Regions from separate parts of the Streptomyces sp. NPDC036815 genome, predicted to be linked through region 3. Evidence: riboswitches for the same ligand, from Rfam matches in the RefSeq annotation. Region 3 holds a riboswitch; each other region holds the start of a gene.
What was found. Region 3 has a riboswitch for cyclic di-AMP ahead of ACZ69I_RS14490 (C40 family peptidase). Riboswitches for the same ligand answer to the same signal wherever they lie in the genome.
Positions count from the first base shown of each region.

Region 1: linked by a shared signal. The riboswitch ahead of ACZ69I_RS18700 (M23 family metallopeptidase) and the one ahead of ACZ69I_RS14490 (C40 family peptidase) in region 3 are both predicted to bind cyclic di-AMP.
Region 2: linked by a shared signal. The riboswitch ahead of ACZ69I_RS21030 (M23 family metallopeptidase) and the one ahead of ACZ69I_RS14490 (C40 family peptidase) in region 3 are both predicted to bind cyclic di-AMP.
Region 4: linked by a shared signal. The riboswitch ahead of ACZ69I_RS08870 (transglycosylase SLT domain-containing protein) and the one ahead of ACZ69I_RS14490 (C40 family peptidase) in region 3 are both predicted to bind cyclic di-AMP.

Region 1 covers NZ_JBVJPW010000008.1:165,849-173,057, forward strand. Annotated here, with positions in the region: gene ACZ69I_RS18685 (DNA gyrase/topoisomerase IV subunit A) at 1-602, opposite strand, end outside; gene ACZ69I_RS18690 (M16 family metallopeptidase) at 826-2,196, shown strand; gene ACZ69I_RS18695 (M16 family metallopeptidase) at 2,193-3,578, shown strand; cyclic di-AMP (ydaO/yuaA leader) riboswitch at 3,775-3,937, shown strand; gene ACZ69I_RS18700 (M23 family metallopeptidase) at 3,950-4,753, shown strand; gene ACZ69I_RS18705 (GntR family transcriptional regulator) at 4,965-5,657, shown strand; gene ACZ69I_RS18710 (HPr family phosphocarrier protein) at 5,820-6,101, opposite strand; gene ACZ69I_RS18715 (bifunctional acetate--CoA ligase family protein/GNAT family N-acetyltransferase) at 6,255-7,209, shown strand, end outside.
Region 2 covers NZ_JBVJPW010000010.1:21,431-28,639, reverse strand. Annotated here, with positions in the region: gene ACZ69I_RS21055 (MFS transporter) at 1-442, shown strand, start outside; gene ACZ69I_RS21050 (glycosyltransferase family 2 protein) at 857-1,705, shown strand; gene ACZ69I_RS21045 (alginate lyase family protein) at 1,935-3,179, shown strand; tRNA gene ACZ69I_RS21040 (tRNA-Met) at 3,227-3,300, shown strand; gene ACZ69I_RS21035 (PP2C family protein-serine/threonine phosphatase) at 3,511-4,653, shown strand; cyclic di-AMP (ydaO/yuaA leader) riboswitch at 4,885-5,047, shown strand; gene ACZ69I_RS21030 (M23 family metallopeptidase) at 5,059-6,135, shown strand; gene ACZ69I_RS21025 (aldo/keto reductase) at 6,271-7,209, shown strand, end outside.
Region 3 covers NZ_JBVJPW010000005.1:293,681-300,889, forward strand. Annotated here, with positions in the region: gene ACZ69I_RS14465 (ATP-binding protein) at 1-471, shown strand, start outside; gene ACZ69I_RS14470 (LuxR C-terminal-related transcriptional regulator) at 468-1,199, shown strand; gene ACZ69I_RS14475 (hypothetical protein) at 1,230-1,871, opposite strand; gene ACZ69I_RS14480 (C40 family peptidase) at 1,950-3,026, opposite strand; gene ACZ69I_RS14485 (hypothetical protein) at 3,371-3,724, shown strand; gene ACZ69I_RS14490 (C40 family peptidase) at 3,810-5,024, opposite strand; cyclic di-AMP (ydaO/yuaA leader) riboswitch at 5,033-5,188, opposite strand; gene pcrA (DNA helicase PcrA) at 5,430-7,209, shown strand, end outside.
Region 4 covers NZ_JBVJPW010000003.1:33,553-40,761, forward strand. Annotated here, with positions in the region: gene ACZ69I_RS08860 (alpha/beta fold hydrolase) at 1-1,071, opposite strand, end outside; gene ACZ69I_RS08865 (hypothetical protein) at 1,571-2,071, shown strand; cyclic di-AMP (ydaO/yuaA leader) riboswitch at 2,992-3,155, shown strand; gene ACZ69I_RS08870 (transglycosylase SLT domain-containing protein) at 3,158-3,922, shown strand; gene ACZ69I_RS08875 (alpha/beta fold hydrolase) at 3,994-4,770, opposite strand; gene ACZ69I_RS08880 (helix-turn-helix domain-containing protein) at 4,883-5,785, shown strand; gene ACZ69I_RS08885 (SCO4226 family nickel-binding protein) at 5,743-5,991, opposite strand; gene ACZ69I_RS08890 (HNH endonuclease family protein) at 6,275-6,973, shown strand; gene ACZ69I_RS08895 (TetR/AcrR family transcriptional regulator) at 7,124-7,209, shown strand, end outside.

The DNA of each region.
Region 1 (7,209 bases), on a different contig from region 3:
TCGCCGAGGTTGTGCGGCGGCATGTTCGTCGCCATGCCGACGGCGATGCCGGACGCGCCGTTGACCAGGAGGTTCGGGTAGGCGGCGGGGAGGGCGGTGGGCTCCCTCTCCTGGCCGTCGTAGTTCGGCTCGAAGTCGACCGTGTTCTCGTCGATCGACTCCGTCATCAGGGACGTGGCGTCGGCCATCCGGCACTCGGTGTACCGCATGGCGGCCGGCGGGTCGTCGTTGCCGAGCGAGCCGAAGTTGCCGTGGCCGTCCACCAGGGGGAGGCGCATCGAGAAGGGCTGGGCCATGCGCACCAGCGCGTCGTAGATCGACGCGTCGCCGTGCGGGTGCAACTTACCCATGACCTCGCCGACGACGCGGGCGCACTTCACGTAGCCGCGGTCGGGGCGCAGGCCCATCTCGTTCATCTGGTACACGATCCTGCGGTGCACCGGCTTCATGCCGTCGCGGGCGTCCGGCAGGGCTCGTGAATAGATGACCGAATACGCGTACTCGAGGAAGGAGCCCTGCATCTCGTCGACGACGTCGATGTCGAGGATCTTCTCCTCGTACGAGTCGTCGGGCGGCGGGGTCTTCGTGCTGCGGCGGGCCATCGCTGCTGCGGCTCCTTCACCAACAAGTGCGGGATCTGACGCCGACCATTGTGGACTGTCCCACTGACAACGCAGACCACGACCCGTGCACCGGCGGCGTCACACGCGACTACGCCGAGGGCGGAGCGGGAACTTCGTCAGGTGCTGACACGCTTGCATACAGTGGCAGGACTGGCAGCAATTGTTCTGATCCAGCGATGATCCAGCGATCGAAGGGACGTACATGCCCATGGGTCACACGGCCACAGCCGAGGCCGGCTCCGGCGGCCTGACAGCGACCGAGCACCGGCTGGCCAACGGCCTGCGCGTGGTGCTCTCCGAGGACCACCTGACCCCGGTCGCCGCGGTCTGCCTCTGGTACGACGTCGGCTCGCGCCACGAGGTCAAGGGGCGAACCGGCCTCGCGCACCTCTTCGAGCACCTCATGTTCCAGGGCTCGAAGCAGGTGCACGGCAACGGCCACTTCGAGCTGGTCCAGGGAGCGGGCGGTTCGCTCAACGGCACGACGAGCTTCGAGCGCACCAACTATTTCGAGACCATGCCCGCCCACCAGCTGGAGCTGGCCCTGTGGCTCGAGGCCGACCGGATGGGCTCGCTGCTCACCGCGCTCGACGAAGAGTCCATGGAGAACCAGCGGGACGTCGTCAAGAACGAGCGCCGCCAGCGCTACGACAACGTCCCGTACGGCACCGCCTTCGAGAAGCTGACCGCTCTCTCGTACCCGGAGGGCCACCCCTACCACCACACGCCGATCGGCTCCATGGCCGACCTGGACGCGGCCACCCTGGAGGACGCCCGCGCGTTCTTCCGCACGTACTACGCGCCGAACAACGCCGTCCTGTCGATCGTCGGCGACATCGACCCGGCACAGACGCTCGCCTGGGTCGAGAAGTACTTCGGGTCGATCCCCGGGCACGACGGCAAGCAGCCGCCGCGCGACGGCTCCCTGCCCGAGCGCATCGGCAAGGAGCTCCGTGAGGTCGTCGAGGAGGACGTACCGGCCCGCGCCCTGATGGCCGCCTACCGCCTCCCGGAGGACGGCACGCGCGCGTGCGACGCGGCCGACATCGCCCTCACCGTTCTCGGCAGCGGCGAGTCCTCGCGGCTCTACAACCGCCTCGTGCGCCGGGACCGCACCGCGGTCGCCGCCGGGTTCGGTCTGCTGCGCCTGGCCGGGGCGCCCTCGCTCGGCTGGCTGGACGTGAAGACGTCGGGCGACGTCGAGGTGCCCGTCATCGAGGCGGCCGTCGACGAGGAGCTCGCCCGCTTCGCCGCGGAGGGCCCCACTCCGGAGGAGATGGAGCGCGCCCAGGCCCAGTTGGAGCGCGAGTGGCTCGACCGGCTCGGCACGGTCGCGGGCCGCGCCGACGAACTGTGCCGGTACGCCGTCCTGTTCGGCGACCCGCAGCTCGCCCTCACCGCCGTGCAGCGCGTCCTCGACGTCAGCGCCGCCGAGGTCCAGGAGGCCGCCAGGGCCCGCCTGCGCCCGGACAACCGCGCGGTGCTCGTGTACGAACCCGTGACCGTCGCCGACGAGGGCGAAGCAGGCGTCGAGGACGCCGTGGACGCCGAGGAAGAGGAGGCGGCGAAGTGACCGAGGCCGCGACGATGCAGTTCCATCCACAGCCCCAGGCCGGTACGGCCAAGCCCTGGGCCTTCCCCGCGCCCGAGCGCGGCACGCTGCCCAACGGCCTCACCGTGCTGCGGTGTCACCGCCCCGGCCAGCAGGTCGTCGCCGTCGAGATCCACCTCGAAGCGCCGCTGGACGCCGAGCCCGAGGGCCTCGACGGCGTCGCCACGATCATGGCGCGGGCGTTCAACGAGGGCACCGACAAGCACTCCGCCGAGGAGTTCGCCGCCGAGCTCGACCGGTGCGGCGCGACGCTCGACGCGCACGCCGACCACCCGGGCGTGCGGGTCTCCCTGGAGGTCCCGGTCTCCCGGCTGCCCAAGGCGCTCGGCCTGCTCGCCGACGCCCTGCGGGCCCCCGCCTTCGCGGACAGCGAGATCGAACGCCTCGTACGCAACCGCCTGGACGAGATCCCGCACGAGGCGGCCAACCCGGCGCGCCGCGCCGCCAAGGAGCTCTCCCGGCAGCTCTTCCCGGCCACCTCGCGCATGTCCCGGCCCCGCCAGGGCACCGAGGCGACGGTCACGGCCATCGACTCGGCGGCGGTGCGCGCCTTCTACGAGAAGCACGTGCGGCCCGCGACGGCCACCCTCGTCGTCGTCGGCGACCTGACCGGCACCGACCTGGACACCGTGCTCGCGGACACCGTCGGCGCCTGGACCGGCTCCGCGGGCGAACCGCGCCCGGTGCCGCAGGTGACCGCCGACGACCGCGGCCGCGTCGTCATCGTGGACCGCCCCGGAGCGGTCCAGACGCAGCTGCTGATCGGCCGCGTGGGCGCCGACCGGCACGACCGCGTCTGGCCGGCCCAGGTCCTCGGCACGTACTGCCTGGGCGGCACCCTCACCTCCCGCCTCGACCGCGTCCTGCGGGAGGAGAAGGGATACACCTACGGAGTGCGGGCGTTCAGCCAGGTGCTGCGCTCGGCGCCGGACGGCACGGGCGCCGCGATGCTCGCCATCAGCGGCTCCGTGGACACCGAGTCCACCGGCCCGGCGCTCGACGACCTCTGGAAGGTCCTGCGCACCCTCGCCGCCGAGGGCCTGACCGACGCCGAGCGCGATGTGGCCGTGCAGAACCTGGTGGGCGTGGCCCCGCTCAAGTACGAGATGGCCGCCTCCGTGGCGGCCACCCTCGCCGACCAGGTCGAGCAGAACCTGCCGGACGACTTCCAGGCGCAGCTGTACCGGCGGCTGGCCGCCACCGGCACCGTGGAGGCCACCGCGGCCGTCGTGAACGCCTTCCCGGAGGACCGCCTGGTGACGGTCCTCGTCGGGGACGCCGCGCAGATCGAGGAGCCCGTCAGGGCGCTCGGGATCGGTGACGTGAGTGTGGTCACCGGCTGAGTGACGGTCAGGACACAAGGGGACCCCAGTGGCCACTTCGGCCGCTGGGGTCCTCATATGTCCGAATTGCTATGGAGGTTGCCTGTCTGCTCTGTGGCGTGCGCTACAAAAGTGGAGTTCTGTTTGTCGAACGAAAGACGCCCCGTTTAGCGTCGGTCCGGCTGTTCGTCGCGCACTACGCCGCATCCGCGGCACCGGACAGTCATCGCCGAGTCCCCGTACGGCGCGAGCCAGGGGAGCCGGGGACCCACACGTCCCCTGGGGTGAATCGGGCACCTTGCCGCGAGGCGAGGAACCCGTAGGAGACCTTCCTGCTCCGAACCCGTCAGCTAACCCGGTAGGCGAGAGGGAAGGAAAGGATCACCCGCCACATGGCGTTCACCCGTGCCACCGGGAAGCACCGTCGTCCGAGCCGCCTCACGCGGACCACCGCGAACGTCGCGGGTGTCGCGGCGCTCACCACCACCGGTGTCATCGGAGGCCTCGCGGCCCCGGCGCTCGCCGCCGCCGACGAAGCGGCCGTCGAACACACCGGCCTCACCCAGGCGATATCCGTCGGCGACTCGCTCGCCGAGAACATCGGCGCCCAGGCCGCCGCCCAGCGCCAGGCCGCCGACGACGCCGCCGCCGCGAAGAAGGCCGAAGAGGCCGCCAAGAAGAAGGCCGCGGAGGAGAAGCGCAAGGCCGAGGCCGAGGCCAAGGCGAAGGCCAAGAAGGAGCGCGAGGCCAAGGAGCGCGCCGCCCGCGAGGCCGAGCGCAAGCGCCTGAACACCTACGTCGCCCCGGTCGACGGCTCGTACGTCTCCACCGGCTACCAGACCGGCGGTGCCATGTGGTCCTCCGGCAGCCACACCGGCATCGACTTCCACGCCGCGTCCGGCACCTCCGTCCACGCGGTCGGCTCCGGCACCGTCGTCGAGGCGGGCTGGGGCGGGGCCTACGGCAACAACGTGGTCATCAAGATGAACGACGGCACGTACACCCAGTACGGCCACATGTCGTCCCTCGGCGTCACCGTCGGCCAGACGGTCACCCCGGGCCAGCAGATCGGCCTCTCCGGCTCCACCGGCAACTCCAGCGGCCCGCACCTCCACTTCGAGGCCCGCACCGGCGCGGAGTACGGCTCGGACATCGACCCGATCGCGTACCTCCGCTCGCACGGCGTCAACGTCTGACGCACGCGGCCCCCGCGATACTCCACCGAAAGCCCCGGCTCCCGGCGAGCCGGGGCTTTCGGCATTGCCGCCGCCCGCACCCGTCACCCTTGGCCAAAAGATATCCATGGATTCCGGCCCGCCGTCGGAAATTGCGGTTCTCTGCAATAGAGTCACCGAACGAGCGTCGGTCGACCGCGATTATGCGGGGATGAAGGCGGAGGTCCGGGTCATGCGTGTTCCCGCGCATTCGGTATGCACGGCCATCCGGGACGACATCGTCGCCGGCGTGCACGAAAGGGGCAGTCGGCTGGCCGAGGAAGTCCTCGCGCGCCGGTACGGCGTCTCGCGGGTTCCCGTGCGCGAAGCCCTGCGCACCCTGGAGGCCGAGGGCTTCGTCGTCACCCGCAGGCACGCGGGCGCGTGCGTGGCCGAGCCCACGGAGCAGGAGGCCGCGGACCTCCTGGAGGTCCGGACGCTGCTCGAACCGCTTGCCGCGGCACGCGCCGCGCAGCGCCGTACGGACGCGCACCTCAAGGTCCTGCGCGGCCTCGTCAGGCTGGGTCAGGAGCGCGCGAGGAACGGTCGGGGGGAGGATCTGCGGCCGCTGGGCGGCTGGTTCCACGAGACGCTCGCCCAGGCGTCCGGCAGCCCCGGCCTCAGCGCCCTGCTCATCCAGCTGCGGCACAAGGCCGCCTGGATGTACGTCGTCGACAGCCCGGCGGCGCCCGCCGACTCCTGGGCCGAGCACGCGGCGATCGTGGACGCGGTGGCCCGCGGGGACGCGGAGCGGGCCAGGGCGCTCACGGGCGCGCACGCCGCGCGGGCGACGGCCGCGTACCGGCCGCGCCACGTCCGGCGGCCGGCGCGCGGCCGGGTGAGCGATTCGCAACATGCCGTAAACACGGTGAGCCTCCAGAATTAACGGAGGCGCCGTATACAAAGGAGAGGTATTTCTCGGCTTCCATTCCTTGGATGATTGCCGGGTTCTCCCTCAATTGTTTGCGCGTTCACGCGCAAACGTCGATGGGGTCACCCGGAATTCCGGGTGACCCCATCGACGCTTTTCCAGGAACTGGAATGTGTCCTAGACCGTCTCCGGAAGCTCCTCGAGCCCCTCCGAGACCAGCTTCGCCAGACGGTCGAGCGCGGCGTCCGCACCCTCGGCGTCGGAGGCGAGCACGATCTCCTCGCCGCCCTGGGCACCCAGACCGAGCACCGCGAGCATCGAGGCGGCGTTGACCGGGTTGCCGTCGGCCTTGGCGATCGTCACGGGGACGCCGGCGGCCGTGGCCGCGCGGACGAAGATGGAGGCGGGTCGGGCGTGAAGGCCCTCGGCCCAGCCGACGTTGACGCGGCGCTCAGCCATGTGTTGCTGCCCTTCCAGGTGTCTCACACTTGTCTAGACCAGTGTCTCATGCCGTTACGGGTGCTCCGTCGGACACGTGTCCGCTCCCGATCGCCTTCGACCCGTCCTAGCCTGCCCCGGCCCCGGCGGCCGCGCGACCCGTACCCTGGCCCCATGCAGACCGCGTCGGATCAGCAGGATCGGCACGACTACCCCGCCCACTGGGAAGCCGATGTGGTGCTGCGCGACGGAGGTACCGCCCGGATCAGGCCGATCACGGCCGAGGACGCGGACCGCCTGGTCAGCTTCTACGAACAGGTGTCGGACGAGTCGAAGTACTACCGCTTCTTCGCGCCCTACCCGCGACTGTCCGCCAAGGACGTGCACCGTTTCACCCACCACGACCAGGTCGACCGCGTGGGGCTGGCGGCCACAGTGGGCGGCGAGTTCATCGCCACCGTGCGCTTCGACCGCATCGACGAGCGCGGCATGGCCGCCAGCGCCCCGGCCGACGAGGCCGAGGTCGCCTTCCTCGTCCAGGACGCCCACCAGGGCCGGGGCGTCGCCTCCACCCTCCTGGAACACATCGCGGCCGTCGCCAGGGAGCGCGGCATCCGCCGGTTCGCGGCCGAGGTGCTGCCCGCCAACACCAAGATGATCAAGGTCTTCACGGACGCGGGTTATCAGCAGAAGCGCAGCTTCGAGGACGGTGTCGTCCGCCTGGAGTTCGACCTGGAGCCGACGGACCGCTCGCTCGCCGTGCAGCGCGCCCGCGAACAGCGCGCCGAAGGCCGCTCGGTGCAGCGCCTCCTGACGCCGGGCTCGGTCGCGGTGATCGGCGTCGGCCGGGTCCCCGGCGGCGTCGGCCGGAGCGTCCTGAGCAACCTCGAGGAGTCCGGCTTCACCGGGCGTCTGTACGCGGTGAACAGCGCGTTCGGCGAGGAGGGCGACGCCGCCGACATCGACGGAGTGCCCGCACACCGTTCCGTGGCGGCCATCGCGGAGCCCGTGGACCTCGCGGTGATCGCGGTGCCCGCCGACCGGGTGCCGCAGGTCGTCGCCGAGTGCGGCGAGCGCGGGGTGCAGGGCCTCGTGGTGCTCTCCGCCGGGTACGGGGAGAGCGGCCCCC
Region 2 (7,209 bases), on a different contig from region 3:
CAACGACACCGTCCAGCAGGCGGGCGCGGCCCTCGGCGTCGCCGTCCTCGGCACGGTCCTCTCCAGCACGTACGCCGACTCCCTGCCCGCCGACGCCCCGGCGGGGGCCGGCCACTCGGTGCAGGACGCGCTCGCCCGGGCGGCCGCCACCGGCGACGGCGCCCTCGCCACGGCTGCCCGTGAGGCCTTCACCGAGGCGATGTCCGCCAGCTTCTGGGCAGGCGCCGCGGGCGTCCTGGCCGCCGCCGTCCTCGCCCTCGTCCTCATCCGGGACGGGGAGGCTCCCGCGGAGGGGCGGGTTTCGGGGGAGGGGCAGGTTCCTGTGGAGGGGCAGGTTTCGGGAGTGGGGCAGGTTCCAGTGGTGGGGCAGGCCGCCGCGGACGAGCAGACTCCTGTCGCCGACGAGGCTGCCCACAGCGGCGAGTTGAGTCCGGTGGCCTGAGTCCGGCGGCCTGGGTCCCGGCGGCCTGAGTCCCGGCGGGGGCTGGGGCCTGGCTCCCGAGCCCGGCTCCCGAGCCCGGCTCCCCCCCGGGGGGCCAGCCCTCCGGGCACGGCCCCCGAGTCCGGCCTCCGGGCCTGGCTCGCGAGCCCGCCCCCACCGCCCTCCGCCCCGCCCCCGCAACAACCCCATACGCCGCCCCCCACAGCGCCCCGCCCGGCTTCGGCCCCGCGGGGCGCCGTGGTGTTGACTGGCCGACTCCCGCCGCACCTCGCACCCCGCACCCCGGCCCCCGGCCCCCCTGGAGCCCGGCCCCCGGAGCCCGGACCCCATACCCACACCCGCACCCACCCCCCCCCCGAAGGGACCACCGTGCCTCAGCCACCGCTGCCGCGTCTGGGCGTTGCCGTCATCACGATGGGCAACCGTCCCCGGGAGCTCGACGCGCTGCTCGCGTCCGTTGCCATGCAGGACGTGCCCGCCGACCGCGTCGTCGTCGTCGGCAACGGCTCGCCCCTCCCAGAACTCCCGCCCCTGCCCGGCAAGGTGACCGCCGTCGAGCTGGACGAGAACCTCGGCTGCCCGGGTGGCCGCAACGTGGCCATCGAGCGCCTCGCGGACTTCGGCGACGTGGACGTCGTCATCGAGCTCGACGACGACGGGCTGCTCGTCGCCGACGACGTCTTCCGCAGGATCCGTGACCTGTTCGCCGCCGACCCGCACCTGGGCATCGTCGGCTTCCGCATCGCCGACGAGACGGGCGAGACCCAGCGCCGCCACATCCCACGCCTGCGCGCCACCGACCCGATGCGCCGCGGCCCGGTCACCGCCTTCCTCGGCGGCGGGCACGCCCTCTCCATGCCCATGCTCGCGCGGACCGGGACCTGGCCCGCCCAGTTCTTCTTCGGGCACGAGGAGACCGACCTGGCCTGGCGGGCCATCGACGACGGCTGGCAGATCCTCTACGAGCCCGCCCTGCTGCTCCAGCACCCCAAGACCTCCCCGGCCCGGCACGCCGTCTACTACCGCAACACCGCCCGCAACCGCGTCTGGCTGGTCCGCCGCGGCCTCCCGCTCCCGCTGATCCCCGTCCACCTGGGCATCTGGACCCTCCTCACCCTCGCCCGCACCCGCTCGCTGCCGGGCCTGCGCGCCTGGGCCGGCGGCTTCGTCGAAGGGCTGCGGACGCCGTGCGGCGAGCGCAGGCCGATGCGCTGGCGCACGGTGTGGAAGCTGACGCGCCTCGGCCGCCCGCCGGTCATCTGAGGTGCACGGGGTGCACGGGGCGCACGGGGCGTACGCCACCCGCCCCGGCCCGCGCCCCACCCGGCCCGCGCCCCACCCGGCCCGCGCCCCACCCGGCCCGCACCCCACCCCTGCCGCGCACCCCACCCCTGCCGCGCACCGCCCGAACGGAGCAGCCCGGCGGTGCGCCCGCCCGCGCCCCGGGCCACGCTGAACTGCCGGGGCAGTGGGCCCGAACCGGAGGTGCAGCATGGCAGCAGCCGTACGCGGCAGAGGGCGGCGCGGCCCGCGCGGACAGCGCGTCCTCGTACTCCTCCTCTTGCCCCTCCTCGTCGCCCTCGCCGCGGCCTGCGGTGGCGGCGAGGGCGGGTCGGACACCCGTACCGCCGCGGCCCGCCCCCTCGACCTGGCGTTCAAGCACCCCGGCGTGCTGGTCAGCAAGGAGCAGCTCGACCGGGTCCGGGCGCACGTCCGGGCGCGGGAGCAGCCCTGGCTGAAGGCGTACGAGCAGATGCGGGGCAGCAAGTACGCGGCGGACGGCTACCGGGCCACCCCGTACCCCGTCGTGGAGTGCCCGCCCGACACCCGCCCCGGCAAGGGGTGCGTCGAGGAGCGCCAGGACGCCCTGGCCGCGTACACCCAGGCGCTGCTCTGGAACATCACCGGTGAGCGCGCGCACGCCGAGAAGGCCGTGCAGATCATGGACGCCTGGGCGAAGGTGATCACCAGGCACACCGAGGCCAACGCCGGGCTCCAGACCGCCTGGGCCGCCTCCTCCTGGGCCCGTGCCGCCGAGGCGGTGCGCTACAGCTACGACGGCTGGAACGACGGCTCGCTGCTGCGCTTCGAGCGGATGCTCCGCAACGCCTACCTGCCGCAGGTCGAGAACGGCTCCGCCGACTTCAACGGAAACTGGGACCTGGTGATGGCCGACGCCACCATGGCGATGGCCGTCTTCCTCGACGACCACGCCACGTTCGAGAAGTCCGTGCACCACTTCCGAACCCGCGTGCCCGCCTACTTCTACCTGGAGTCGGACGGCAAGCTGCCGGTCTCGCCGGAGGGCAGCGGCATCGACACCGCGGCCGAGCTGAAGAGGTACTGGTTCGGGCAGGGCACCTTCGCCGACGGGCTCTCCCAGGAGACCTGCCGCAACTTCAAACACGCCAGCTACTCCCTCGCCGCCGCCTCCCACATGGCGGAGACGGCGTGGCACCAGGGCGTCGACCTGTACGGGGAGGCCGAGGACCGGCTGCGGGCCGCCTTCGAGTTCCACTCCAAGTACCAGCTGGGCGCTCCGGTGCCGGGCTGGCTGTGCGGCGGCAGGGTGCAGCGCGACATGGGACCCGACACGGAGGTCGGCCTGAACCACCTGCGGGGGCGGCTGCACCGGGAGATGCCGGAGACCGAGAGGTACACGGAGCGGGGGCGGCCGGAGGGGACGGACGGCCTCTTCGTGGCCTGGGAGACGCTCACGCACGCGGGCAACGCCTGAAGTGGTTCGACGCACCCCTCCCCATGGCGTAGAGTTGCATTCAACGGCGCGGGGTGGAGCAGCTCGGTAGCTCGCTGGGCTCATAACCCAGAGGTCGCAGGTTCAAATCCTGTCCCCGCTACTCAAGGCCTAGGGCCCGGAACCAAGCAATTGGTTCCGGGCCCTAGGTGTTTTCCCGTACGTGCGCTTCCCGTACGGGCGTTTCCCGTACGCCCCATTCGTACCCCTCTTCTCGTAACCCGGTCGGACCGCACCAGCTCGCACCCGCTCCCCGTCGGGGGAACCCTGAGTGGAGCGCGGTGATGGGCGCGGAGTCGGCGGGAGACAAGCGGTGGGGCAGCGAGCGGGTTCCGGGGACAGGGGTGCCAGCGCGCACGAGCGGACGTTCGTCCGGTCCCTGCCCCTGCTGCTCCTGATCGTCGGCGTCGTCTACGACGTGGCGACCCCGCCGGAATTCACCGCGGCCCCCCTCTACACGGCCGCCCCGCTGATCGCCGCCCCCTTCTACTCGCAGCTCAGCACGGTCCTGACCGGCGCCGCCGCCACGGCCGCCGTCCTCTTCCTGCACTTCGGCAACCCGGTGAGCAGCCACGTCGAGGCCGTCACCGAGGTGCTCACCGTGGTCACCGTCGCGGCCCTCGCGATCGTCATCAACCGCGTCGTGCGCCGCGGCAACGACCGGCTCGCCAACGCCCGCTCCATCGCCGAGACCACCCAGCGCGCCGTGCTGCCCGAACCCGATCCGCGGATCGGCGGGCTCGACATCGCGGCGCGGTACGAGGCCGCGCAGGCCGACGCGTTCATCGGGGGCGACCTGTACGCGGTGCAGGACACCCCGCACGGCGTGCGGCTCATCGTCGGCGACGTCCGGGGCAAGGGCATGGGCGCGGTCGCGGCGGTCGCCGTCGTCATCGGCGCCTTCCGGGAGGCCGCCGAGCAGGAGACGACGCTGGAGGCGGTGGCGCAGCGCCTGGAGCGGGCGCTCGCGCGCGAGGGCACCCGCCGCGACGGGCTCGACCAGTTCGAGGGGTTCACCACCGCCGTACTCGCCGAGATCCACCACGCCGACGGCGCCGTACGGCTGATCAACCGGGGGCACCCGTCGCCGCTGCTGCTGCGCGGGGACGGCCGGCTGTGCGTCCTGTCGGCGAGCGAGCCCGCGCTGCCGCTCGGCATGGGCGAGCTGGGGGCCTGGCCGGACCGGGCGGACGAGTCGGAGTTCCCGCCCGGCGCGATGCTGCTCTTCTACACGGACGGCCTGTCGGAGGCGCGCGATCCGGCGGGGGAGTTCTACGATCCCGCGACCCGGCTCGGCGGCCGCATCTTCCCGGGCCGCGGCGGCCCGCGCGCGCTGCTCGCCGCGCTCGCGGAGGAGGTGCGGCGGCACACCGGGGGGCGGATGACCGACGACATGGCGCTGCTCGCGGTGCGGCGGCCCGTCGCCGGGGATCCGGACATCACGGCCGGTGACTGATGGACGTCGCTCCGCATGACAACTGACGTACTGTCAAGGGAATGTGAAGCTCCGGTGCGCGCCACGGTGGGATGAGAGGGCGTCAACTCGCCCCGTTCCGAACCCCCGTGTCCCGGTACGTACACCCGGTCCGCGTTAACGATCAACCGGAACGGCTTGGAATACGGACCCGCTGTCTATTAACGTTCGATAACGCAGCGCGGTCGTCCCAGCCGTCACTAGAGGCGGCTCCGCGCGCACGCGCCTAATCCCGCAAGGGAGCCGGGGAACCACCAACTTGGGGTGAATCAGGCAGCTGCGCACCGTGCATTCGTGCACCGGCGCCGGCTGTCCGTAGGAGACCTTCCTGCTCCGAACCCGTCAGCTAACCCGGTAGGCGAGAAGGAAGGAAAGGAGTGCGCCCCAGTGGCGTCCAACCGGCCTGCCCCCCAAGCCGTGTACATACCGAATGACGATGACTTCGGTCCGTACGACGACTCCTTCGAGGAGTGGAACCCCACCGAGGATTCCATCCGTCCCGTCCGCGGCAGGCACCGTGTGCACAAGAAGGGCGGCGGCGGGCTCGCCCGCAGCTCCACCGTCCTCGGCGTGGGCGTCATCGCCGCCGTCGGCGCGGGCGGCATCGCCACCGCGCAGGACGGCAAGCCGCCGGTCTCCATCTCCCTGCCCGACCTGCCGGGCATGGACACCGTCGCGGACTCGCTGCCGGAGGCCACGTCGCTGCCCGGCGTCGGCTCGCTGATCTCCGACGACGCGTCGGACACCACGGCGACCGCCGCCGCGGCGGCCCCGCTCACCGCGGCCGGCGTCAGCACCGCCGACGCCGAGCAGGGCACCACCGACGCGGGCGAGGCGCTGCGCGCCCGCATCATGCAGCAGGCCGAGAACCAGCAGGACCAGGCGGACACCGCCGTACGGACCGCGGCCGAGGACGCGGCCGTCAAGAAGGCCGCCGAAGAGGCCGCCGCCCAGCAGCAGGCGGCCCAGAAGGACGCGAAGGCCAAGGCCGCCGCCAAGAAGAAGAAGGCGGAGGAGGCCCGCAAGGCCAAGGCAGAGGCCGAGCGCCTGGCCAAGCTCGCCAAGAGCTACGCCATCCCCACCTCCTCGTACACCCTCACCTCGCACTTCGGTGACGCCGGTGCCATGTGGTCCTCCGGCCACCACACCGGTCTGGACTTCGCCGCTCCCACGGGTACCCCGCTGAAGGCCGTGCACACCGGCACCGTCAAGGAGGCCGGCTGGGCGGGCGCGTACGGCTACCGCACCGTGCTCGAACTCGAGGACGGCACGGAGATCTGGTACTGCCACCAGTCCTCCCTCAATGTCAGCGCCGGGCAGAAGGTCACCACGGGCGAGGTCATCGGCCGCGTCGGCGCGACCGGCAACGTCACCGGGCCGCACCTCCACATGGAGGTCCACACCCCCGACGGCACCGGCATCGACCCGCTCGGCTGGCTGCAGGGCAAGGGCCTCAACCCCTGAGAAACCCCGCCACCACCCCCTGAAGGGGCCCCTCCACTCCGGCGGCCCTGGCGCCAACCCCCCCCCGACGCCAGGGCCGCCGGTCCCGTCCCGGCGCGACGGAATTCCGTTTCCGCCGCGGACGTTCCGGACTACATGACTTCTCTACGCCGGCTCGGCTCTTCCGACCTCGAGGTCTTCCCGCTCTCCCTGGGTGGCAACGTCTTCGGCTGGACCGCCGACCGCACCGCGTCCTTCGCCGTCCTCGACGCCTACACCGCCGCGGGCGGCAACTTCATCGACACCGCCGACGCGTACTCGGCCTGGGTGGACGGCAACGAGGGCGGCGAGTCCGAGACCCTCATCGGCGCCTGGCTCGCCGAGCGCCGCAACCGCTCCGATGTCGTCCTCGCCACGAAGGTCGGCGCGCACCCCGCGTACAAGGGCCTCTCCCCGGCCACGATCAAGGGCGCCGCCGAGCAGTCCCTGCGCCGCCTCGGCACCGACTACATCGACCTCTACTACACGCACTACGACGACCCCTCCGTCCCCGTCGAGGAGATCATCGGCGCGCTCGACGAGCTGGTGCGGGACGGCAAGGTGCGCGCCATCGCCGCCTCCAACATCACGCCCGAGCGGCTCCAGGAGTCCCTCGACCTCTCCGACCGCGAGGGCCTCGCGCGCTACGTCGCGCTGCAGCCGCACTACAACCTCGTCTCCCGCGACACCTACGAGGGCCCGCTCCAGGGCGTCGCCTCGCGCTCCGGCCTCGCGGCCGTCCCCTATTACGCGCTCGCGTCCGGCTTCCTGACCGGCAAGTACCGCCCCGGCACGCAGGTGAGCAGCGCCCGCAGCGGCCGGGTCGAGTCGTACGTGGGCAGCGAGCGCGGCGACCGCGTCCTCGCCGCGCTCGACGGGATCGCCGCCGAACGCGGCGCGGAGGTCGCGACCGTGGCACTCGCCTGGCTGGCGGCGCAGCCCACCGTCGCCGCGCCGATCGCCTCCGCGCGCACGGTCGAGCAGCTGCCCGCGCTGCTCGCGGTGGCGGACCTGGAACTGACGCAGCCGGAGCTCGCACGCCTGACGGCGGCCTCG
Region 3 (7,209 bases):
CGGGCCCAGGAGCGCGACCTGCGCGCCTGGCTCTACAAACCGGAGGGCACCGGCAAGGACGAGGACGAGGAACCCGACACCCTCGCCGAGGCGGTGCGCCGCAGCGCCGCCGAGGTGGAGGACAAGCACGGCGTTCCCCTCGAGGTCGTCGTGGTCGGCGACTGCCCGCTCGACGAGCGGCTGACCGCACAGATGCAGGCCGCGAGGGAAGCGATGGTGAACGCCGCCAAGTACGGTGGCGAGGGCGGCGCGGTGCAGGTCTTCGCCGAAGTCGAGGGGGAGACGGTGTTCGTGTCCGTCCGGGACCGCGGTCCCGGTTTCGACCTGGACTCCGTGCCGGACGACCGCATGGGCGTACGAGAATCGATCATCGGCCGCATGCAGCGCAACGGCGGCACGGCGCGGCTGCGCGCGGTGCCGGGCGGCGGTACGGAAGTCGAGCTGGAGATGGAGAGGACGGCGACGACATGAACGACGCGACCGGGGCGAGCGGGCCCGCGGAGCCGACCGGGTCGGACGAGGGCGGCGGTGCGGACGGGCGTCGTGTGCGAGTCGTCCTGGTCGACGACCACCGGATGTTCCGCACCGGGGTGCAGGCCGAGATCGGGCGGACCGACGTCACCGGCGTCGAGGTGGTCGGCGAGGCCGCCGACGTCGACCAGGCGGTCACGGTCATCACGGCCACCCGGCCGGAGGTCGTCCTCCTGGACGTGCACCTCCCGGGCGGCGGCGGGGTGGAAGTGCTGCGCCGCTGCGCGCCGTTGATGGCCGACGCGGAGAGCCCGGTGCGGTTCCTCGCGCTGTCGGTCTCCGACGCCGCCGAGGACGTCATCGGTGTCATCCGGGGCGGCGCCCGCGGCTATGTCACCAAGACCATCACCGGCACCGACCTGGTGGACTCCGTCTTCCGGGTCCAGGACGGCGACGCGGTGTTCTCGCCGCGCCTCGCCGGGTTCGTCCTGGACGCCTTCGCCTCCACCGACGCGCCCCCGGTCGACGAGGACCTGGACCGCCTCACCCAGCGTGAGCGGGAGGTCCTGCGGCTCATCGCACGCGGGTATGCGTACAAGGAGATCGCCAAGCAGCTCTTCATCTCGGTGAAGACCGTCGAGTCGCATGTGTCGGCGGTGCTGCGGAAGCTGCAGCTGTCCAACCGCCATGAGCTGACGCGGTGGGCGACGGCGCGGCGGCTGGTCTGAGCGCCTGTCGCTGACCGGCCGGGTGGGGCGTCAGCGGTGGGCCGCGGCGGCCGGGGGCAGCGCCGCACCCAGGTTCCGCAGCGCCCACCGGTAGTGGCCGACGGCCTTCGCGGCTCCGAGGAGGCCCGTCAGCCACACGATCATGCCGACGCCCATGCCGAGGACGACGTCGGTGTACGTCTCGCGGCCGGGTTCGGCGTGCGCGGCGGACGCGAAGGACGCCCACAGGCCGAGGGCGCACACGGCGAGGGACGACAGCAGCCAGAGGAGACTGAGGGCGGGGGAGCGCAGTCGGGCGTCGGACACCGGGTGGCTGTCCAGGGCGACCCAGGCGTCGGTGAGTTGGCGGATGCGCCGGTCGTGGCGGATGCCGAGGACGACGCCGGTCACCGCGGGGGCCAGCATCGCCAGGCCGAGGATCGCGAGGACCGGGCCCAGGATGAAGCCCGTGACGTCCTCGTCCGCGAGCATTCGGAACGGCTGGACAAGCAGTGCCCAGCCGATGGCGCCGCCGAGACCGCAGAGCCACAGCAGCAGGAGGCGGCCCACCCCGAGGTGCCGCCGCCGCAGCTCCACGAGGGCCGTGTCGCGGTCGGCGAGCAGCGTCCGACGGTCCGGCCAGGTCCGCAGATATACGGGTGGCGGGGGCGGCGGCAGCGTACGGCTAGGCATGCACGTGACATTACTGGGGGACGCCGGGACGGAATCGGCGGGTCGGCGGAGCGGATCGTGGGCGGGAGGCGTACCGGCTCACGCCACGCGGGTGGCTCCCGCGAACGGCATCTGGTCGATCGGGGCGAGCCGTACCGGGGCGCTCGGGTTGGGGGCGTGGATCATCTGGCCGTTGCCGACGTAGAGGCCGACGTGGCTGATGCCGGAGTAGAAGAAGACCAGGTCGCCGGGGCGTAGTTCGGAGCGGGAGACCCGTGTGCCCGCGGCGATCTGGGCGTAGGTGGTGCGCGGCAGGGAGACGCCCGCTGAGCGGTACGCGGCCTGGGTGAGCCCTGAGCAGTCGAAGGCGTCCGGCCCGGTGGCGCCCCAGACGTACGGGCTGCCGAGCGCCTTGTACGCGTAGGAGACGGCGGACGCGGCACGGGAGTTGGGCGCCTTGGCGGTACCCGCGGCGGGGGCGCCGCGGGTGGCCGAGCGGGCAGCGCGGTCGCTGTCGCGGTCGCTGTCACCGCGGGCGTCGTCCGGGGCGGCGAGTTCCGCGCGCTGTTCGGCGGTGAGCCGGGACAGCAGTCGCTTGGCCTCGCCGAGTTTCGTGATGACCGTTTTCTTGTGCTTGCGCAGCTCCGACTGGCGGGCGCGGAGCGTGGCCAGGCGGTCGTCGGCCGTGCCCCGCAGCTGGTCCATCTCCCGGAGCTGCGCGCGTACCTCGCGCAGGGCCACGGCCTGACGGCCGCCCGCCCGGTCGGCGCGCTCCGCGCGCTCCAGGAACCGCCCGGGGTCGGAGGAGAGCATGAGCTGTAAGGAGGGGTCGATGCCGCCCGCGCGGTACTGCGCGGCGGCGTACGAACCCAGGCTGTCGCGGGCGGAGTTGAGCTTCTCCGTCTTGCGGGCCGCCTCGTCGCGCAGCTCGCGGAGTGATTTTTCGGCCTTCTCGGCCTTCTCCTTCGCGCCGTTGTACTTCTCGGTGGCCGTCTCCGCCTCGCGGTAGAGCGCGTCGACCCTGGATTTCACCTCGGCGGGGCCGAGCTGGGGGTTCGCGTGCCCCGTGCCGTCGAAGGCGGTCGCCGACGCGGCTCCCGCGAGGGCGAGGGTGGCGGCCGTGCGGGCCGTGCCGCCGCTGAGCGAGCGCTGTCTGGGCTTGCGGTGCGCTGCCACGAAGAGGGGCTCCTTAGGTGTCCGGCGGCGGCCCGCACAGGGGGACGGGCCGCCGCCGGGTCTTTCGGCGGTGGTGCCCGACGGCCGCCCCGGATCGGGCGGCGGTGGGGAGCCGGACACCTGGTGGAGGACGCTAAACCTGGCCGTCACGGGTTGGTGAGGGATTGTGCGCAACTGGCGGAAGTGGGCGACCCGACGACCGGCTCCGACCGTGTCGATCACGGGGTGGCGGCTGCTTCGCGTACGGCCGTGACCGATGGCTCGATTGCGATGTGCCTGGCGGGGCGGGGTGGTACGGGGGCGGTGGCCGGGAGAGGAGGGGGACCCGGCTAGGCTCCGGCCTCATGGACCTACTCATCCATCTCTTCGTCGGCCTCCACATCATCGGCATCGGCTCGCTCCTGGGGGGTTTCCTGACCCAGATGAAGCAGATGGGCCAGGGCACGGCCCGCTTCAACCCCGCGATGCTGCACGGCTCGCTGACCATGCTCGTCACGGGTGTGGTCCTGGTGGGCCTCAACCAGGCGGACGACAACACGGTCAACAACGTCAAGATCGGCATCAAGCTGGCCCTGTTGATCGTGATCCTCGCGCTGGTCTACGTGAAGCGCGACGAGGAGAAGGTCGACAAGGGTCTGTTCGGCGCGGTCGGCCTGTTGACCATCGCGAACATCTTCATCGCGGTCCTGTGGACCTGATGTCCCGACCCGCATGAAAGTGGCCCTCCACGCGCGCGTGGAGGGCCACTTTCATGAGATGTGCCGCATGGGGCGGGTGCGACGGTTACGCCGGGCGCACCACGCTGTGGATCGGCATGTAGTAGATCGACTCGACGCGGACGTTCGCGCCCGGCTTCGGGGCGTGGATCATCTTGCCGTTGCCGGTGTAGATCCCCACGTGGCTGATGTCGTCGTAGAAGAACACCAGGTCACCCGGCTTGGCGTCGGCGGTCTTCACGGTCGTGCCGACCTTGACCTGGTCCCACGTGGTGCGCGGCAGGGAGATCCCGGCGGCCTTCCACGCGTCCTGGGTGAGCCCTGAGCAGTCGTACGAGTCGGGGCCGGTGGCGCCCCAGACGTACGGCTTGCCGATCTGGGCCTCCGCGAAGGCGATGACCTTCGCGGCCTTGGTGGCGTAGTCGCCGTCCTTGCTCCCGGAGCCCGAGCCCGAGCCCGAGCCGGAACCCGCATCAGAACCGGAACCGGAGCCGGACCCGGAGTCGGACCCGGAGCCCTGCTCCCGCTCCTTCTCCCGCCGGGCCGCCTCCTCCGCCTTGCGCTTGCGCGCCGCCTCGGCGGCCTGCTCGCGGGCCAGCTTCTCGGCCTTGCGCTGGGCCTCCTGCTTCTTCTTCCGCTCGATCTCCGCGAGCCGCGCCTTCTCCTGCGCCGTCAGCTCGGAAAGCACCTCGCGCGCGGCGCCCAGCTTCTTCTGGACGGTCTGCTTGCTCGTCCTGAGGTCGTCCCGCGAATCGCTCAGGGTCTCCAGGCTCTTCGCCGCCTTCGCGCGCTGCCTGGTCGCCGACGCCTGCTGCGTCGTGTAGGCGTCGACCGCCTTCTTCTGGCGCGTGGTCAACCGGTCAGCCAGGTGGTTCTGGTCGAAGTAGCCCTGCGGGTCGTTGGCCAGCAGCATGGTGGCCGTCTCGGAGACGGCGCCGGTGCGGTACTGCGCGGCGGCGAACGAGCCGAGCTCCTTGCGCGCGTCGTTCAGCTCGTCGGTGCGCTCGGCCACGTCGTCGAGCAGGCGGTCGACCTTCTTGCGCTGCTTGTCGGTGCGCTCCTTCGCCGCGTTGTACTTCTGCGTGGCCACGCCGGCCTGCTGGTAGAGCTCGTCGACCTTCTTCTGGACCTCTTCGAGGCTGGGCTTCACCGGCGCGGAGGGCGCTGCCTGCGCGCTCTGCGACAGGAGGGCGACGGAGGTGAGGGCCGCTGTCGTGATGCCGAAGGCGGGGGCGGTGCGAATTCCGGCTGTCCGGGTCCGCGGCTTGCGGTGCGACGCCAAGGGAGGCGACTCCTTCCGTAGACCGCCTACCGGGTTAGCTGTCGGGTTCGGGCGGGTGGTCCGGAAGGTTGCCCTACGGTCCCGTACTTCGTACGGGACCGATTCACCCCAAGTTTTCGGTGGGTCCCCGGCTCCGAACATGTCGGACTCGGCGGAGGCCACTCGTTCCCGGCGGGTTCGCCGGTGGGGGACGAGCGGCCCGCCGAGCACGCTAGCCAACTCGTGTGGTCCCTGTGAAGGTTGATGTTCGATATGCCCGATACATTTTCGTGACTTTCCGCGGCCCTGACGCGAGCATGTCGCCCGGATGCGGAGCGTGAGCGTCCGCGGGCAGCGCGTAGGCAGGTGTGAGGTGACCGGAACCCGCAGCGGGTTGTCAGTGGGGCCGCCTAGACTCGGGAGGCGATGAGCAGCCTCTTTGATGACAGCTTCCTGGCGGACCTGCAGCCTTCCCGGGCCACGGACGAAGCGCCCCCGCCGCCGCCCGAGGACAGCGCTCCGGAGCCCATTCCGGACGATCTGTTCGACGGGAAGTTCGACGCGCCCATGACCCGGGACTCGCACTACCGCGACGGTGCCCCCCGCCCGGTCATCGACCCGGCGACGCTCCTCGACGGGCTGAACGAGAACCAGCGCGCGGCCGTGGTGCACGCCGGATCCCCGCTGCTCATCGTCGCCGGAGCCGGCTCCGGCAAGACCCGCGTGCTGACCCACCGCATCGCGCACCTGCTCGCCGAGCGCGGTGTACACCCCGGCCAGATCCTCGCGATCACCTTCACGAACAAGGCCGCGGGCGAGATGAAGGAGCGCGTGGAGCAGCTCGTGGGCCCGCGGGCGAACGCGATGTGGGTGTCGACGTTCCACAGCGCCTGCGTCCGCATCCTGCGCCGCGAGTACAAGAAGCTGGGCTTCACGTCCTCCTTCTCGATCTACGACGCCGCGGACTCCAAGCGCCTGATGGCCCTGGTCTGCCGCGACCTGGACCTCGACCCGAAGAAGTTCCCGCCGAAGTCCTTCAGTGCCAAGATCTCGAACCTGAAGAACGAGCTGATCGACGAGGAGGACTTCGCTGGTCGGGCCGCCGACGGTTTCGAGAAGACCCTCGCCCAGGCCTACGCCATGTACCAGTCGCGCCTGCGCGAGGCGAACGCGCTGGACTTCGACGACCTGATCATGACGACGGTCCACCTGCTTCGCGCCTTCCCGGACGTGGCCGAGCACTACAGGCGCCGCTTCCGGCACGTCATGGTCGACGAGTACCAGGACACCAACCACGCCCAGTACGCACTCGTGCGCGAGCTGGTCGGCCCCTCCGGCGGCGAGGGCGACGACCCCGCCGAGCTGTGTGTGGTGGGTGACGCGGACCAGTCGATCTACGCCTTCCGCGGCGCCACGATCCGTAACATCCTCCAGTTCGAGGAGGACTACGCGGACGCGACGACGATCCTCCTCGAACAGAACTACCGCTCTACACAGACGATCCTGACCGCCGCCAACGCGGTCATCGAGCGCAACGAAAGCCGCCGTCCGAAGAACCTCTGGACCAACCAGGGCGCGGGCGCGCGCATCACCGGGTACGTCGCCGACACCGAGCACGACGAGGCCCAGTTCGTCGCCGACGAGATCGACCGCCTCACCGACGCGGGCGACGCCAAGGCCGGCGACGTGGCGATCTTCTACCGGACGAACGCCCAGTCCCGTGTCTTCGAAGAGATCTTCATCCGGGTCGGCCTGCCCTACAAGGTCGTCGGCGGCGTCCGCTTCTACGAGCGCAAGGAGGTCCGCGACGTCCTCGCGTACCTGCGCGTCCTCGCCAACCCCGAGGACGCCGTCCCGCTGCGCCGCATCCTCAACGTCCCCAAGAGGGGCATCGGCGACCGCGCGGAAGCGATGATCGACGCGCTCTCGCAGCGCGAGAAGATCTCCTTCCCGCAGGCCCTGCGCCGCGTCGACGAGGCGTACGGAATGGCGGCCCGGTCGGCCAACGCCGTCAAGCGGTTCAACACGCTCATGGAGGAGCTGCGGACCGTCGTCGAGTCCGGAGCGGGCCCGGCCGTCGTCCTGGAAGCCGTGCTCGAACGCACCGGGTACCTCGCCGAGCTGCAGGCCTCGACCGACCCCCAGGACGAGACGCGCATCGAGAACCTCCAGGAACTCGCCGCCGTGGCCCTGGAGTTCGAGCAGG
Region 4 (7,209 bases), on a different contig from region 3:
CGCCGCCTTGGCAAGTACGGAGACCTGCTCGGCGAACGAGGCCCGCGCTTCGGGGGTGTCGTCCGAGTTCCCCGCGATGAAGAGGAACGGCACCTGGGTGTCGTCGAGTTGGAAGGTGCTGGCGCCCGTGCCGACGGTCAGCGGGCCGCGCGCGGACGCCGCGACGATACGGTCGAGGGTGGCGAGCACTGAGGCGCGGGTGCTGCCGAGGCCGTAGGTGGCGTGGCGCTTCGCGGCCCAGGCGGCCCAGTCGGAGAGGGCCCGCTCGTTCTCGCGCTCGGAGCCCTTCAGCAGCCGGGGGCCGTAGTCGGCCGGGGCGATCGCACCGTCGAGGACGAAGCGGTCGTACTTGCCGGGAAACATCTGGGTGTAGACGGTGCCGAGGTAACTGCCGTACGAGTAGCCCAGGTAGGAGATCTTGCGTTCGCCGAGCGCGCCCCTGATGACGTCCATGTCGCGGGCCGTGTTGCGGGTGCTGACGTGCGGCAGGACGGAGCCGCTGGTGGCGCGGCACTTGTCGGCCAGGCCCTTCTTGAAGGCGACCTGGCGCTCGAAACTCGCCCGGCTGAGGCCGGCCGAGCGGATGTCGGTGCCGACGGGCCAGCCGCAGTCCAGTGGGGTGCTGCGGCCCACGAAGCGCGGGTCGAAGCCGATGATGTCGTAGCGCGGTCCGGTCTTCTTCATCATTTTGCGCACGTCCGGCGGGGACTGGACGGCGGGGCCGCCAGGGCCGCCGTTGTTGAGCAGGATCGAGCCGATGCGGTGGCGGGTGTCGGTGGCCTTGAGCCGGGATATCGCGACGGTGATCGTACGGCCCCGAGGGTCGGCGTAGTCCAGCGGTACGCGTATGTCGGCGCACTGCACGCCCGCCTTGTCCAGGTCGCGGCCCATCGTGTCGTCGGGGCCCTTGGCGCAACTGCCCCAGCCCGGACGCTGGTTGTAGTAGCGGTCGAGGCCGGTCCCGGTGCTGCTCTTGGCCGTGGTTGCGGCCGTGCTGGTACTCGCGGCCGTGGCCAGGGCGGGAGTCGCGGTGAGGGCGGCGGTGAGGGCGAGGCTCGCGGCCAAGGTCACCGCGTACCGGTTCGGCCGGGCTGTTCCGATGGGGGATTTCTCTACTCTGAGGTGTGTATGTGTCACACCGTCAGACGCTAGGGTCGGAGCCGCCCCTACTCACTACAGCCCGCACCCCGATCCCCCAGGGAGCCACCTATACCCACGGGGTAGGGTGATCCCCCCCTCAACGGGACGGATCCGTCGGCCTCATGAACTGGTCCCTCGCCGGCGTAGGTGGCGCCGATGGCATGTCGTCCATGCAGAATTTCCACTGACGCTCGATCTCAGTGCCCCCGAATGCGTAGCACTGCCGGACCTGCTGCGGGTCGATGACCAGGCGCCAGGTGCGATCCGAATAGGCGGGGATGACGACTCCGCCTACCTGTGCCATGTCGTACGGCAGGACTCGCACCTCAGCGCCACAAACCACGCCCCAAGATCCGGACCAGGTGCGGACCAACTCAGCCCAGCAGCAGACGATTCCCGCCTTGGCCGCAGGTCAGAGGCGGTGGTGGGCGTGTACCACCAGCAGACGAAGAACGTGCGGGTGTGCAACGACAACCAGGACGTGGTGGACCGCTGCGCGTTGGTGATCCTCGCCGTCCGCCCCCAGGACCGTGACGAGGCCCTCGCCGGGCTCCAGGTCGGCGGCGACCAGGTCGTGGACGACCTCTTCGGCCGCCTCGGCGGAACGCTCCCCGTCGCAGACGAAGCGACCCTCAACGCCTACCAAACCCTGACGGCCACGCTGACCACCCACTACTGCTACCTGGCCACACTCACCACCTGGGCCGCCCGCCACGGCATTACCGCCCAGGACGCCGACCGCTACATCCGCGACCTCTTCCAAGGCGTCGGGCGCGCCCTGAGCGACAAGACCCGCTCCCTGCACCAGCTCGCGGCCGACCACGAGACACCGAAAGGAGCCAACGAACGCATCCGCACCACATGGTTCGACACCACCAACTCCGACGCCCTACAGAAGACACTCGACGCACTCCTCTCCGACCTCAAGTAGTCAAGTGAGCGGACAAGGGGGGCAATTGGCGATACGCAGCGACCGCCACACGCGACTTCCCCGAACGGCCCCGGACCTCTATATCCCTTATATCCGTGACACTGCCCACCCCGGCATCTGACGCCTGATCCGGCACCGGAGTCAACCCTCGAAGGACTTCCGGAGCCGACCACTTAGTCATGGTGCAGACATCCCCACCCCGTAGTTATCCCCACCCCGCAGTGCCCGACACAGGTGAACCGACTGCGCGAATCGACGACCAACTCGTGCGGATAGTCGGCCAATGGGACCTGCCGCGACGCCACCCTGAGGCCACACCGTAAAACTGACGACGTGACCGGTTTTCTCGACCACCACTAATTCGTCGACTCGTTGACGATATGCCCCTCGGCGCGATCCGCCCGCGAGACCGCTGACGCAGACACGGTCAATCCGCCCTCGATTCATCGGAAAATCGCTGGCCCGCGCGGGGCGGGAGCAACACCTCTCGATCCGACCAGGTTCCCACGGTTGACGAAATGTCCATCTTGAGATGAAAAGAGACCTAGACTCCATGCGTGGTTCGTCCGGTTATGCACAAACTCCGCACCAGTGATGGCGTATGTAGGCTGTTGCCTGCATTGCAGAGACCTCGACCGGAATGGCGAACCAGGGCGATGCCGTCGAGGCGCATTGGGATCCGCGCCCACCCGGTGAAATGAGTCACACTGCTCACCCCCACTCGAAGTGAGGGCATGAAGCACATTCTCGTTTCCCGCAAAGCGAGTTGGACTATTCGATCAAAGGCGGCAAGGGCCTTCCGATTGCCCTGGATCGACCCCGCACATTCTCCCGCCAAATGTGGACCTTGTTCCGTTCCGGCTTTCTCGTCTAACGTCACGCCCAATCCCGGATGGAACGCCGAATCCTGCCGCTGTCCGGAAACCTACTCACCCACTCACTTACGCACGGCAGGAGCGGGGAACCCAGGTAAGCGCCGGTCCGGAATCCGGAACGGCTCGGGGTGAAGTCGCCGTATCAGCGCGACCGGACATCTCCCGTCCGAACCCGACAGCTCACCTCGCAGGCGACGGAGAGGAATGCGTCATGCCTGCAAAGGGAAAGCACCGCCGCCCCAAATCCAACTCGCTCGGCCGGGGCATCGCCGCCGCAGGCGCGGGCGGGACAGTGCTCGTCCTCCCGGTGCTCGGCGCGACCACCGCCGCCGCGGCGCAGGCCGACGCGGCCGCCACTCCCCCCGCGGCCCCGAAGACCTACGTCGTCGCGGCCGGCGACTCCCTGTCCAAGATCGCGCAGGAGCACTCCCTGAGCGGCGGCTGGAAGAAGCTGTACCAGGACAACCGCGGCGTCCTCGGCGGAGACCCGCAGCTCATCCACCCCGGGCTCAAGCTCACCCTCGGCAGCGCGGGCCCGGCCACGCCCGCGCAGCAGTCGACCGCGTCCAACGCGTCCGCCGAGCGGGCGGACCGTTCCAAGCGCCAGGACGACCTCGCCGCCGAACCCGCCGCTCCCCCGGCACAGAAGTCCTACACCAACGACCTCGACGGCTGGATCAACGAGTCGCTCGACATCCTGGCCCGGCAGGGCATCCCCGGCTCGTACGAGGGCATCCACCGCAACATCATGCGCGAGTCCTCCGGCAACCCCCTGGCCATCAACAACTGGGACTCCAACGCTGTAGCCGGGACCCCCTCCAAGGGGCTCTTGCAGGTCATCGGCCCCACCTTCGCCGCCTACCACGTGCCCGGCACGTCGATGGACAGCTTCGACCCGGTCGCCAACATCACCGCCGCCTGCAACTACGCGGCCGACCGGTACGGCTCGATCGACAACGTGGACGGCCCGTACTGACCTCGCCCCTCATGAGGCAGGGGGCGGGCCGGGCCTGGACAGGCGTACGGAGGATGTGCCGACGCCCCGGGTCAGGCGACCGGCGCGAAGGCCGTGATCGCCTCGACGAGGTCGGCCGGAGCTTCCAGCGGGATGAGGTGCCCCGTCTTCGGGATCACCGTGAAGTCGGCCCCGGAGAGATAGGGCACCAGGTTGGCGAGGAGCACGTCGACGGGTTCGACGCGGTCCTGCTCTCCGGCGATGACCAGGGCGGGGACGCTGATCATGCGGGTGTGCTCGGTGATGTCCTCCGTGATGCCGCGCAGCGGCCACTCCGTGCGGGCGGCATCGGCGCCGGCACGCGAATCGGTCACGACCCGTGCCTTGATCGATGCGGGCAGCTCGGTCGCGGTGAGGACGTTGTCCCGTGCCCCGGCGACGGATGCGTCGGAATCGTAGGCGTGGGAGAGGCCTTCCCGGTACTCGGGGGTGATCTGCTCGGCGGGCTTCGCCGGACCGGGGCCGACGAGGACGATCCCGCGCAGACCGGCGGGCCGGGTCGCAGCGACCAGCTGCGCGACCTTGCCGCCCATGGAGTGCCCGACCAGCACGTACTCGGTGAGGCCCGCGTCGGCGATCACCGCGAGCGTGTCGTCCGCGAGCCGACGGAGGGTGTAGGGGCCGGGCAGGCTGCTTGAGCGGCTCCACCCGCGGAAGTCGACCGTGAGGACGTCGCGGCCCGTGAGGCGGTCGACGACCAGGTCCCAGGTGCGGGCGGAGCCACCCCAGTAGTGCAGGAACACCAGGGCCGGTCCGCTCCCCGGGCGGTGGTCGTAAACGGGCAGCAGCGGTTGCTGTGTCGTGTTCATTCGTGTTTCCTCGATCAGTGCTCTGCGGCGGATCTTCCGTGCCTCCATTGGATATCCGCAGCTCTCCCGAGGCATCGGCACGACTGGACGCCCGATGGTGGAAACTGGACACATGGCCGCGATCCGACAGATGACCTACCGGCCCGTCGGGCACGGTGCCGCCGCTGTCGAGACGATGACGTTCGCCCGCCTTCGCGAGCTGAACGACGGCGGCACGCAACGTGCCGACTTCTACGTCCTGGCCGTAGTGGACGCCGGACATGGCTCCGTCACGGTGGACTTTCTCCAACTACCGCTCAGGGAGCGGTCCGTGGTCTGGATCGTGCCCGGCGCGGTGCACCGATGGGACGACATCGCCGAGGTAGCAGGACACCTCGTGCTGTTCGTCCCGACCGCGCCGGTCACCCACGCCACCCGAGACCTCGTCGCGTCCCCCGACCTGGTCGCGCCGTGGAACATCGACGAGGCCGACTGGCCGTTCGTCGACGCCGCGCGGAACCACCTGCTCCTCGAAGCGTCCGCCCCGCCCCCAGACGTCCCGACGGAGCTGCCCGAAATCCTGCTCTCCGCGCTCATCGCCCGGATCCGGCCGCGGCACGGCGAAGCGCGGTCGCTGCATGACGAACAGTCAGTGGGTGCAGAGCGGTCGGCGAGTTCAGTGTTCCGGCTGTTCCGGTCCAGCGTCGAAGCGCACTTCCGGGAACATCATGACGCGGGCTACTACGCCCGGGCCCTGGGATACGCGCCCCGCACCCTCTCCAGAGCGGTGCAGCAGGCCACCGGCCTCACCGCGAAGGCTTACATCGTCGAACGCATTGTCCTGGAAGCCAAACGCCTCCTCGCACACGACCGTCTCACCGCAGCCCACTGCGCCGCCACGCTCGGCTTCCCCGATGCCTCCAACTTCTCGGTGTTCTTCCGAAAGGCGACGGGCGTGCGCCCGGGCGCATGGCAGGCATCGGAGATGACCCCTCACACGGTCAACGGCACCGGATGGATCTCGTCGGCCCGGTGACCCGCGCGTTCGTGAATGCGTTGGACCGCGTCGGCCGACGGAGCTTCCGAAAGGCAGTAGACGGTGCCGGACTCCGGGTCCGCCCACGCCTTCTCGAAGTGAACGCCTTCTTCGTTCTCGATCGCGAGGTCGGCCTGGTGGGCCTGCCGCAGTTGCTCGGCCGTAATGTCGTTCATCCCGTGGTGGACGTCCATGAAGTGGGACATGACGTCGCACCTCCCTTCGACGGGTGCGCCTGGCAGCACCGGCTCGAGCTCAAGCTCCAGCCACGGCTCCAAGTCCGCTATCTCCATCCTGCGCCCGTCCGAGCGCCAGGTCGACAGGAGGCGGAGGGCCGACGGGAAGCCGTAAACCTGACCGACCGTGGAGCTCTCGGCGAGCCCCCGCCCACCCGGCGCAACGTTTCTGCGGTGAATAGCTTCCTCCACTCGGATCAGGCGTCTGCCGGGCTTTCGGGACGTACCGCCGGAGACCGCCCAGCCTGGCTCGGTGATCAAGAACTTCATCCGTGGCTTCGCCGCGCTCAGCCTGTCCCTGACCCCTCTCCTCGCGCCGGCACCGGCGCCCGCACAGACCCTCCCAATGTCCGTCCCCTCGGCCACCCCCACCGAGACCACGACCTTGGCCGACGCCGTGCACCGCATCCCGGTCTCCGACGAGCGCCGCGAGGGCTACGCCCGCGCCGCTTTCCAGCACTGGAACGCAGGCGCGAAGAAGTCCGACGGTTGCAACACCCGCGCCGAGGTGCTGATCGCCGAGGCCAGCGAGGAGCCGTCCGTCGGCGCGGGCTGCAAGATCACCGGTGGTGAGTGGCTTTCGTACTACGACGGCCAGGAGGTCGAGGACTCCCGCAAGCTCACCGTCGACCACATGGTTCCGCTCGCCGAGGCCTGGGATTCCGGTGCCTCCACATGGAGCGCGGCGCGGCGCGAGGCCTACGCCAACGACCTGGGCGCACCGGCGTCTCTGGTCGCCGTAACCACCCGTACGGCCCGCTCCAAGGCCGACCGGGACCCCGCGCACTGGCTGCCGCCGCTGCCCACCGCGCACTGCCGCTACCTCTCGGACTGGGTGGAGACCAAGTTGCGCTGGGACCTGGCGGCAGACCCGGCTGAACTCGACGCCATCGCCGTCTTCGCCTCCGGGCAGTGCAAGCGCACCGCGGTCACCTACACCGCCGCCTCGTAGGGCGCGGCCCGCACCGGAGCGGGAAGTCGGGAGCGAGCCCGGACCAGTTGGTCCGGGCTCGCACGCGTATCCACGGGGGCGAGGGCTCGCCTTGCCATTCCTAGGGGTACTAGGTTTAACCTAGGGGCCCTAGGGAGATGTGGAGGACACATGGTGCGGGCAGGACTGACCCCGGAGCGGGTGACGATCGTGGGCGCCGAGCTGGCGGACGAAGTGGGCCTCGAACACGTCACCAT